DNA from 3 places in the Ruegeria sp. BHSC029 genome. Region 2 is predicted to be linked to each of the others. Evidence: riboswitches for the same ligand, from Rfam matches in the RefSeq annotation. Region 2 holds a riboswitch; each other region holds the start of a gene.
What was found. Region 2 has a riboswitch for cobalamin ahead of AC2FML_RS05690 (CbtB domain-containing protein). Riboswitches for the same ligand answer to the same signal wherever they lie in the genome.
Positions count from the first base shown of each region.

Region 1 (3,269 bases), on a different contig from region 2:
CCGCGCCACGTATTCGGCCCGGTCAATCCAACCTCTGTATTTCGTCGTTGTTCCTGAAAACCGCGCTTGCGGGCGGGTCAGGCGATCAATCGCGGCCAAACGGCACTGCTGCGCCGGGCGAAGGCGCCGATATGACCGATTTCGGACAGTCCGAAATCCCTCGGCTCCAACAAATGCCGACGGGCGGTCGGACCATAGAGTTCAGCCAGCCGCCAGACGGCGGGCGGTGGCACAGTCTGGTCATCCTCGAACGCAATGATATCCGCCGTGGCGTTCGCCCGACTCCAATCCGCTTGGGGAAGCGTGTCTCCCAATTCGGGCAGATAGCTGGTGGGCGATGTACACCACTTGCGCCATTGCCAATAGACGCCCGCCGGCAAATCGGCTCCGAATCCCAGAAGTTTCCCCGGCAGGTACCCCAGAAGACGCACCAGAGGTGGCACGTGGCCATACCAGAACAGAGTCGCCAAGCCCTTGTAGGGCCACGGGTGATCGGCCACCGTCACCAAACCTGCGCACACACAGATCATCCGGTCGATCTGTTCGATTTCCGGTTGCAGCGGACCCAGCATTCCACCGACCGAATGCCCGATCACCCACAGTTTTGCCTGCGGGTATCGACGGCGCATCTCGGCACGCGCTGCGGGCATGTCGATCAGCGCCCAGTCCGCCATCGTGGCCTTCGAGTCTTTCAGCCGCCCGGTCAGCGAATGCTCGAAATCCCGGTAATCATATGTCAGGCAAGCCATACCGCGCTCGGCGGCCAGCCAGCGAGCAAAGTGCTGATAGTAGTCACGTGGCACTCCTGTTGCGCCGTTCAGCACAACAACGGTTTGCGGCTCGACCGCCGGAGTGTAAAGCCGCGCCGCCAGCTGGGTCTGGCCCGACGGAAACTTAAAGTCTTCCACGTCAACCGCGTGCTGCGAATCCAACATCTTTGCCTCCAAACACTCTGGACCGATCGGTCTAATACTTTGTGTCTGGACCAATTGGTCTAGGCCTGTCAATATTTGGCCTGCATGACCCAACGTCCACCAAACACCAAAGATCGCCTGATCGTGACTGCCGCCCGACTGTTCCAGCGCTCGGGCTATAACGGTGTCGGTCTGGCGGAATTGCTGGCCGAAGCGCAAGCCCCCAAGGGTTCGCTTTATCACCATTTTCCAAAGGGCAAGCCGGATCTGGCCCTGGCGGCGGCCAGTTGGGCCTCGGACGGGATGTTGAGCATGATCGCTGCGGCATTCGACGACGCCGCGGATTTTCGCGACGGGGTCACCACCCTGTGCCACAAGATCGCGAAGCTGTTCGACACCTCGGCCCAATGGGAGACCTGCCCGATCGCCGCCACCCTGTTCGAAAGCCCCGACAACCGCGCGTTTCGGGAACATGCAGACCGTCTGTATGAAAGCTGGATCATCGAAGTTCGAAACCACGCCGCGCGGTTCGGAGTTTCCGACCCTGAAAATGCTGCGGACACCCTGTTCATCGTGATGCAAGGCGGCTGGCAATTGGCCCGTGCCCGCAGGGATTCGAATGTGCTGCGCAGACTGCCTGATCTGCTCCCTTGGGACTCACTCCGGCAACCGGGCTGAAACCGTCTTGACTCGATCCCGGATACACCGCTAGCGATGAGGGGATGGTTCCCGTGCCGTTTCGGTCCGGGATGAAAAGGGAACACGGTGCGGTCCAACCCGGAACTCCGGAGCGGACCAAGGCCGCGACTGCCCCCGCAACTGTAGGCGGAGAGCGATGCCTAAATACCACTGACCGCAAGGTTGGGAAGGTCGGCAAAGCAAAGACCCGCAAGTCAGGAGACCTGCCATCAAACGTGAAACCGAAACTCGGACGGGGTGTCCGGGCAGGGTCTGGCCTTGAAACCGGCGTCTGTCCAAATCCACCTCGCCCAGCGCGCGGAGGGCGCAACATGATTTGGAAGACCGATACCCATGAATTCGCGGCAACCATCTGCCAGCGCACCGGAAAGACCTGCCCGGCATTGGCGCGCATGGCACGGGCCATCGCGCAGGCAATGGCGACGGCGCAGGCGGCTACATCCCCCGACTTCCAAGTGGAAGGCAGTAGCGAACTGGCCCATTGCGAACATGGCTGCACGGCGCGGTTCGATGCACGTCCCGAACGGATCCGCGTGTATTGCGGAGCGGCCGCCGACACCCCGTCCGACTGCCTTGATACCTACGCCGACATGCTGTTTGACGACCAGAGCGACGCCCTGCCTGCGCAGGTCATCAGTGATCGACCCTGTGCGATGCTGCAGGCCACGGCGATCATGCCCGTGGTCAGGGCCGAGCGCGAGTTCCGCGCAACCGCCTGAATGTCAGGTCGCCAGTGCCTCGCGCGCTGGGGCGACGGCCCAGTCCATCTGAGCATCAGTCTCAACCGCGCAGGGGCGTACGGCCCGCAGGCGTTTCAGGGCCTGTTCCGGCTGCTCGCCGCTCTCGATCATCAAGCGCAGAACAACCATGCCAGACCGCCCACAACCGCCCCGGCAGTGGACCAGTACCCGCCCGCCGCCCGACAGCGCATGGCGGGCGGCGGCGCTGACTTCGGGCCATCGGCCGGATATCTCGGTCGACGGCGCCGAGAAGTCGGCGACCGGAAGATGCGCCCACCGACAGGCGCGCCGATGAATGTCACAGCCCAATTCGCCCGCACCCACAGAAACCAGTTCGGCAAGGGTTGTCATCGAAATCACCAGCCCCGGCGCCCAGGCTGAAATCAGGTCCAGATCTCCCTCATAGTCGCCGCCACCGCCGGGAACCGAGGTAAGGGCCAGCGTACCGCCGCCCACCTGCAATGCATGAACCACAAGATTTGTCATCAGACGTTCCCCCCGAAACTGGCTGATTGAAATTGATCCGCGCAGTATGCCTCACACCGCGCGCTCGCCAAAGCGAAAAACCTGCACCGGTGCTGTGGACGCGGGGCACCTGGAACTCTACCCTGCATCGTCAGTACGAATCCGTCAGAGCAGACATGACCACACAGTCCAGCCCCGCCTATCAGGTTCTCGCCCGAAAATACCGCCCGGAAACCTTTGCCGACCTGGTCGGTCAGGATGCCATGGTGCGCACGCTGAAAAACGCGTTCGAGGCGGACCGGATCGCGCAGGCCTTCATCATGACCGGCATCCGCGGCACCGGCAAGACGACCACGGCCCGGATCATCGCCAAGGGCATGAACTGCATCGGACCCGACGGCAATGGCGGCCCAACGACCGAACCCTGCGGCCAGTGCGAGCATTGCGTGGC
Region 1 is NZ_JBXWRU010000004.1:552,421-555,689, reverse strand. It holds gene AC2FML_RS12820 (alpha/beta hydrolase family protein) at 78-935, opposite strand; gene AC2FML_RS12815 (TetR/AcrR family transcriptional regulator) at 1,059-1,592, shown strand; cobalamin riboswitch at 1,621-1,838, shown strand; gene AC2FML_RS12810 (hypothetical protein) at 1,925-2,332, shown strand; gene AC2FML_RS12805 (protein-tyrosine phosphatase family protein) at 2,336-2,839, opposite strand; gene AC2FML_RS12800 (DNA polymerase III subunit gamma/tau) at 2,995-3,269, shown strand, end outside.
Region 1: another riboswitch for cobalamin. It lies ahead of AC2FML_RS12810 (hypothetical protein); the one in region 2 lies ahead of AC2FML_RS05690 (CbtB domain-containing protein).

Region 2 (3,269 bases):
CGGTTCCTGACCGGCCTGCGCAATCATGCCGAAACGCGGCCCGTGCATGGCGAATGCGGCGGCTACATGGCCCTGGGCGAAGGGCTGATCGACAAGGATGGCACCCGCCACCGGATGGCCGGGCTGCTGGGTCTGGTCACCTCGTACGAGAAGCGCAAGTTCAACCTGGGCTATCGCCGGGCCGAGTTGCTGGCCGACATGCCCGGGTTCTCGGCCGGGACCGCGCTGCGGGGGCACGAGTTCCACTATTCCTCGATCGTCGAGCAGCCCGACGTGCCCTTGGCACGGGTTTTTGACGCCGAAGGCGCCGAAGGTCCGCAGACCGGATCGCGCCGCGGACATGTCACCGGTACGTTCTTCCATCTGATCGCAGAGGCCAGCGCATGAGCGGTTTCGTTTCCTTCATCGGGTCCGGTCCCGGCGACCCGGAATTGTTGACCCTCAAGGCCGTGGACCGGCTGCAAAAGGCCGATGCGGTACTGTTCGACGATCTCAGCAGCGGGCCGATCCTGAGCCATGCGCGCAAGGAGGCCGACCTTGTGGGCGTGGGCAAGCGCGCCGGGCGGCCCTCGCCCAAGCAGGACCATGTCAGCCGCCTGCTGGTCGAGTACGCCCAGACCGGCCAGCGGATCGTGCGGCTGAAATCGGGCGATGGCGGCCTGTTCGGACGGCTAGAGGAGGAACTGGTGGCCCTGCGCGCTGCCGGGGTCGCCTACGAGATCATTCCGGGCATCCCCTCAGCCATTGCCGCGGCTGCCGCGGCAGGCATCCCGCTGACCCGGCGGCTGACCGCGCGGCGCGTGCAGTTCGTCACCGGCCACGATGTCAGCGGGAAGCTTCCCGAGGACTTGAACCTGCCCGCGCTGGCCGACCCGGGTGCGACGACGGTGGTGTTCATGGGCAAGCGCACCTTTCCCCTGCTAGCCGGCGCGCTGCACGCGCATGGGCTGCCGCTGGATACCCCCGCGCTGATGGCCGAGTCGGTCTCGACGCCTGAGCAGTCGCTGCACCGGTCCACCGTCGGTGCCTTGGCCGAGCGCCTGGGTTCCGAGATCGGCACCGCGCCAGCGCTGATCCTCTATGGTCCGCTGGCGGAGTTCGACGATGATTGATCTGGTCTTGATCGGGATCGGCACCGGCAACCCGGACCACGTGACCTTTCAGGGCGCGCAGGCGATCCGCGCGGCCGATCTGATCCTGATCCCGCGCAAGGGCGCCAACAAGGCCGATCTGGCCGGCGTGCGCGAGGAAATCATCCGCAAGGTCACCGGCACACCGCCCCAAATCGCCTATTTCGACATCCCCGAGCGCCGGTCGCAAGATGGCTACCTGCGCGGCGTGGATGAATGGCACGACGCGATCGGCCTGCGCTGGCAGGAGGCGATGGCCCGGCACCCCAAGGCGCGCACCGTCGCCCTGCTGATCTGGGGCGACCCGTCGCTCTATGACAGTTCGCTGCGAATCGCGGCGCGGCTGGACCCGCAGCCGAACACCACGGTGATACCCGGCATCACGGCGCTGCAGGCGCTGACGGCGGCCCATGCCATGCCAATCAACGAGATCGGCGCGCCTTATCTGGTCACCACCGGCCGGCGCATCCGCGACGAGGGCTGGCCCAGCGACGCCGATACGGTTGCGGTGATGCTGGATGGCGAATGTTCGTTCCAGATGCTGGACATGGCCGATTTTGACATCTGGTGGGGGGCTTACGTGGGTATGCCCGAGCAGATCCTGATCAAAGGTCTGCTGGCCGATGTGGCCGATGAGATCCTGCGCACCCGCACCGAGGCCCGCGCCTGGCACGGGTGGATCATGGATATCTATGTTCTGAAAAAGCGCGGGAATTGACGCGAAAGGTCGCAAATGGCGATTGCGCCACAGCGGCATTCACGTCTAAATGGACGGGTCTGGTCCTGCCGGAGACATCCGGATGCTAAGAGGGAATTTGGTGCGGCCTGCGCGCAGGTCAAATCCGAAGCCGCCCCCGCGACTGTAAGCGGTGAGCCCTGTTCAACCAGCCACTCCCGATCCGTTCGGGGGGAAGGCGAACAGAGGCGCTGACCCGCAAGCCAGGAGACCTGCCAGGCGAACAATGAAACACCGGCCGTCGGGTGCGGCGGCACAGGAGGACAGAAAATGACGACACAAACGCAAACCGCATCAACGGCACGCGCTGGCATTCTTTCGGCAGTGTTCGCGGCAGCCCTAGGCCTGGGGATCATCACCTTGGCTGGTCACGTTCAGGCATCGGCGCTGCATGACGCCGCGCATGACGTGCGCCACGCAACCGGCTTCCCCTGCCACTAAACCAATGTTCAGTCGCATTCTGACCAGCGCGTTGTTCGCTGGTGCTGCAGCCGGGTTGATCGTCGCCCTGCTGCAGTTGGTATTCGTGCAGCCCGTGTTGCTGCATGCTGAACTCTATGAATCCGGAGAGCTGGTGCATTTCGGAGCCGAAGCCGTCTCGGCCCATCCCGAACTGCCGGGCATGTTCTCGGACCTGACCCGCGACGGGCTGAGCGTGGTGTTCACCATGCTGACCTATACCGGCTATGCGCTGGTTCTGGTCGCCCTGATGTCGCTGGCCGATGCGCAAGGCCACCCTGTTGACGGGCGCACGGGCGTGCTGTGGGGCCTGGCCGGTTTCATCGCCTTTCACCTGGCGCCGGGCTTCACCCTGGCCCCCGAGGTTCCGGGTGTTGCCGCAGCCGACGTGTTCGCGCGGCAGATCTGGTGGTGGGCAACCGTCGCGGCTGCTGGTGTGGCCATGTGGCTGATCGCCTTTGGTGGCAACATCGTCAGCTATCTGGTTGCGGCCGTGCTGTTGATGGCCCCGCACCTGATCGGCGCGCCGGAACCCGACGTGTTCACCGGGCCGGTTCCGACCGAGATCGGGGCCCTGTTCGCAGCACGCGCCTTTGGCGTCGGCCTTGTGGCCTGGGTGCTGCTGGGTTCGTTTGCCGGGTATTTCTGGCAAAGCGAGGGCAAGCGCGTCGAAGCCGCGGCCTGATCTCCGAAATCCCACGACCCGCCGGCGCCCAACCGGCGGGTCATTTGCTTTTCAAGGAAACATGATGACACGCTCGCTTGCTCTTTTCGCGATCGGTCTGGTCTTTGGTGGGGGTGCCGGGTTCGTGCTGGCCGCGGCCAACGGCGTCACCTTCGATGGCCACGACCATTCCGACCCCGCCCAACATGGCGGCCATCACGCCGAGGCCAAGGCCCATGACCACAGCGCCGCCATCAACCTGCCCGCCGGACCGGACGCG
Region 2 is NZ_JBXWRU010000002.1:400,324-403,592, forward strand. It holds gene AC2FML_RS05675 (cobyrinic acid a,c-diamide synthase CobB) at 1-387, shown strand, start outside; gene cobA (uroporphyrinogen-III C-methyltransferase) at 384-1,112, shown strand; gene cobF (precorrin-6A synthase (deacetylating)) at 1,105-1,848, shown strand; cobalamin riboswitch at 1,892-2,100, shown strand; gene AC2FML_RS05690 (CbtB domain-containing protein) at 2,137-2,307, shown strand; gene AC2FML_RS05695 (CbtA family protein) at 2,312-3,010, shown strand; gene AC2FML_RS05700 (hypothetical protein) at 3,075-3,269, shown strand, end outside.

Region 3 (3,269 bases), on a different contig from region 2:
CCTCGATCAGAGCGGTCGGCATGGCATAGCGGCCGGCAGTGAACGGCGTATCCTCGCCGCTGTCATAGACAAAGACACGCAGCGGCTCGTCCGAAGGATTCAGGCTGAATGTGATCTCAGCAAGTTCGGCCTTATATCCCTGGACCAGCTTTTGCGCCCTGTCTTCGACACCGAAGATACGACCGAGGTTCAGAAGATCGTTGTACATGTCGCTCATGCTGGCTTTGGGCTTGTCGCCGATATGGATGCAGCTTTCAGTCAGTTCGTAGACTTTGATCCCGAAAGGTTCGAGCGTCTCTGGCGTCACCTCGCCACCCACTTTCATCCCGTAGTTCCAGCCCGCGAAATAGAAATCGGCATCTGCGCCGACCAGCACCTCTTTGCTGGGATACTTGGCCGACAGCTCGGGCAGCTGCTGCACTCCGGCGCGCATGTCCTCGTCCAACGTCTTCCAGCCGGAAATGCCGGTATATCCCACCATTCGGTCGGCCAGGCCCAGCACCAGCATCATTTCCGTCAGGTTCACGTCGTTCGAGATCGCCGCCTTGGGCGGTTCGTCAAAGGTGACGGTTCGATTGCAACTTTGCACGGTGGTTTCCGCGATCGCGGTATTGGCGGCCAAAGCCAAGCCCAGGACTAGGGTGGTCGGTTTCATTCCAAGCTTCCTTCTGGTTGGGGATTGGGGAGTTGATAGGTCAGGTGAGGTTTGTGACTGAGGCTGAGTTGCTCTTGCCGGGCGGTGACATCGAACGTGTCAGAGACCAGCCTGTCACTCAGCACTGTCTGGGTTGGGCCAAAGCCGCAGGGTCGACCGTTCTTCAGAATCAGAACACGGTCGCAGACATCGGCGGCCAGGTTCAGATCGTGCAGCGAGGTGACGATCGTCAGGTCGAGGTCCCGGATCAGCCGCAACACCTCTAGCTGGTTGCGGATGTCCAGGTGGTTGGTAGGCTCGTCCAGCACAAGAATCCGGGGCTCTTGGGCAAGGGCGCGGGCGACCATCACACGCTGACGCTCGCCGCCGGACAGAGTGGCCAGCCCACGGTCGGCAAACCCGTGCAGATCCATTCGGTGAAGCGCGGACTCGATGATCTGGTGGTCACGACTGCCGGGCGTGGACAGGCCTAACCGGTGCGGCACACGTCCCAACGCCACGATGTCGCGCACGGTCAGCGCGAAATCCGAGGGCTGCTCCTGCAGCACGGCGGCAACCTGACGCGCCAGCGCCCGGGGGGCCATTCTTTTGACGGACACGCCGTCCACCAGAATGTCGCCCGAGGACGGACGGTGATAGCCGTAGATCATCCGCAGAAGGGTTGTCTTGCCGGCACCGTTCGGCCCCACAACCCCCATGACCTGCCCGCGCATCAGCGCAAAACTGGTCTCGTGCAGCACCAACGGCGCTCGTTTTCGCGGCGCCCAGGTGACGGTATCCACCGACAGCAAAGGCGCGCTCATGAGGCGCAATCCGCATTTTCCGAAGACGCAGCCATCGCGGCTGGAATGCGGGCCAGCGTCGCGTGGCGAAGCCCGGCCGGGCGGTCGACCGAGCTGCACCATCCATCGCGCAACTGCTGGTACAGCCGGGCGAATTCCACCAATGCCCCGGTCTCTTCAGACGTCAGGCCGCCAAACAGGTAAGATGCCTTGCCCGGCGCGTGATAGGCGACGGTACAGGGTCGGGTGCACCCGGCCATGCAGGCCGCACCGGAAACGTCAAAACCTGCCAAACCGTCGTCTTCGGCCAGCGCGGCGCGCAATCGTCCGATCAGGTCAGGCCCGGGGCGTACGGCTGCGCCCTTGGGTCGGCAAGATAGGCAAACCGTGATGTGATGTGTTGATTGTCGGCTCACTTCGCCCTCCGCGAAATCGCGGGACGGAAAGGGAACCAGTCATGTCAGCGGCGCAAGCCGAAAATGCCATCTTGGCCTCCTTCCGGGACACCCCGCCCGGGTTGAGTTGCGTTTGATGATGGCAGGTCTCCTGACTCGCGATGTATGGCTTGCCCCGCCTTCCCAGACCTATCGGCCCAGTGGCATCCGGGGGTCGCACACCGCCTACAGTTGCGGGGGCAGTCACGGAATTGGCGTCAGAACGGCGCCGCACCGTATTCCCTTTTACCCGACCGCCGAAACGATCGGGAACCATCAGCGCAAATCTCATCCATGAGTCGGGTTGCACTGTCAACGACGTTCTGGGCGGGTGCGTAATGGAGGTATCCAGGCGACCCTTCGGCACCACCTGAGCGACAGACCGGGCCGAGAATCACGTCGTTTTGACCAACTGGATTAAGATAGCTCGGAAGGTCCCGAAACACGGCGGCGCAAGCGGGCCGACTGCCAAGCCTCCGTGAGCGGCCTCGCCTTTTCCCTTTGAATGCAGAAGCCTATCGTTGGAAAGCGTACAAAATTTACGCGCGGAAAAATCATTGATTTATCCTGTGATTGATTCAAACATACGAACTCGACACAACTTTAGCTTTACCTCCGTTGTTGTCGCTGTCGCCCGTTTCGTCGGGCCCTTCCGACTGCTGGAGTGAGTGCTGGCGGTCGGAAGGCATTTTACGAAGATCAGCGTTGGGAGGACGCAGTGCCGGGATTAAATTTACGAACCCTTCCGCGAAAGTTCGCACCGGTTTTTACCCATAATGTCATAACATCAGCACGCTTTGTTCACGGTCCCGGGGATCGGCAGAATATCTGTCTGCCAGCCATGTCATTGGCCGCAAAATCGGGGACCGCTTAGACGTGAGCGCGCAAAATAAGACCACCTATTCCAAAAGTATCAACAAATCTGTGAGGAGAAGAAAATGATTAACAAAGTCACGATGATTTCAGGCGCGACGTGTTTCGCACTGCTAGCGGCCTGCGACGACACCAGCACGTCTAGCGCACCTGCCGAACTGACACCCGCCCAACAGGCGTGTCTGCGAGACGTGGCCAAAACAACCAACAATTCGCAAGTGGTCGTGCTCTCATCCGCGTTCAGCGAGGCTGGAACACAAGTCACCGTTGGGGTTGGAGAGGATCGGGCTCCGTGGAATTGTATTGCCTACAGTGATGGCGCGACAGCTGGTATCGAGTTCCTGGGCGACGAAGGCGCGTTGTGACCCGTTTGATGCGTAGCCGAAATCGGCTGCGCAGCACTGGCTTGATACGCAGAGGTCCGGCTTGGTCTGCAGAATAACCATCATCGCGTTCGCGACCCTTTACCTGTTGGCGTTGTTTGCGTTTGTGACGGGCACGTTTGGCTGGTTTGGACAGGAGCGA
Region 3 is NZ_JBXWRU010000006.1:268,525-271,793, forward strand. It holds gene AC2FML_RS16305 (ABC transporter substrate-binding protein) at 1-655, opposite strand, end outside; gene AC2FML_RS16310 (ABC transporter ATP-binding protein) at 652-1,458, opposite strand; gene AC2FML_RS16315 (DUF1636 family protein) at 1,455-1,853, opposite strand; cobalamin riboswitch at 1,957-2,164, opposite strand; gene AC2FML_RS16320 (hypothetical protein) at 2,810-3,109, shown strand.
Region 3: another riboswitch for cobalamin. It lies ahead of AC2FML_RS16315 (DUF1636 family protein); the one in region 2 lies ahead of AC2FML_RS05690 (CbtB domain-containing protein).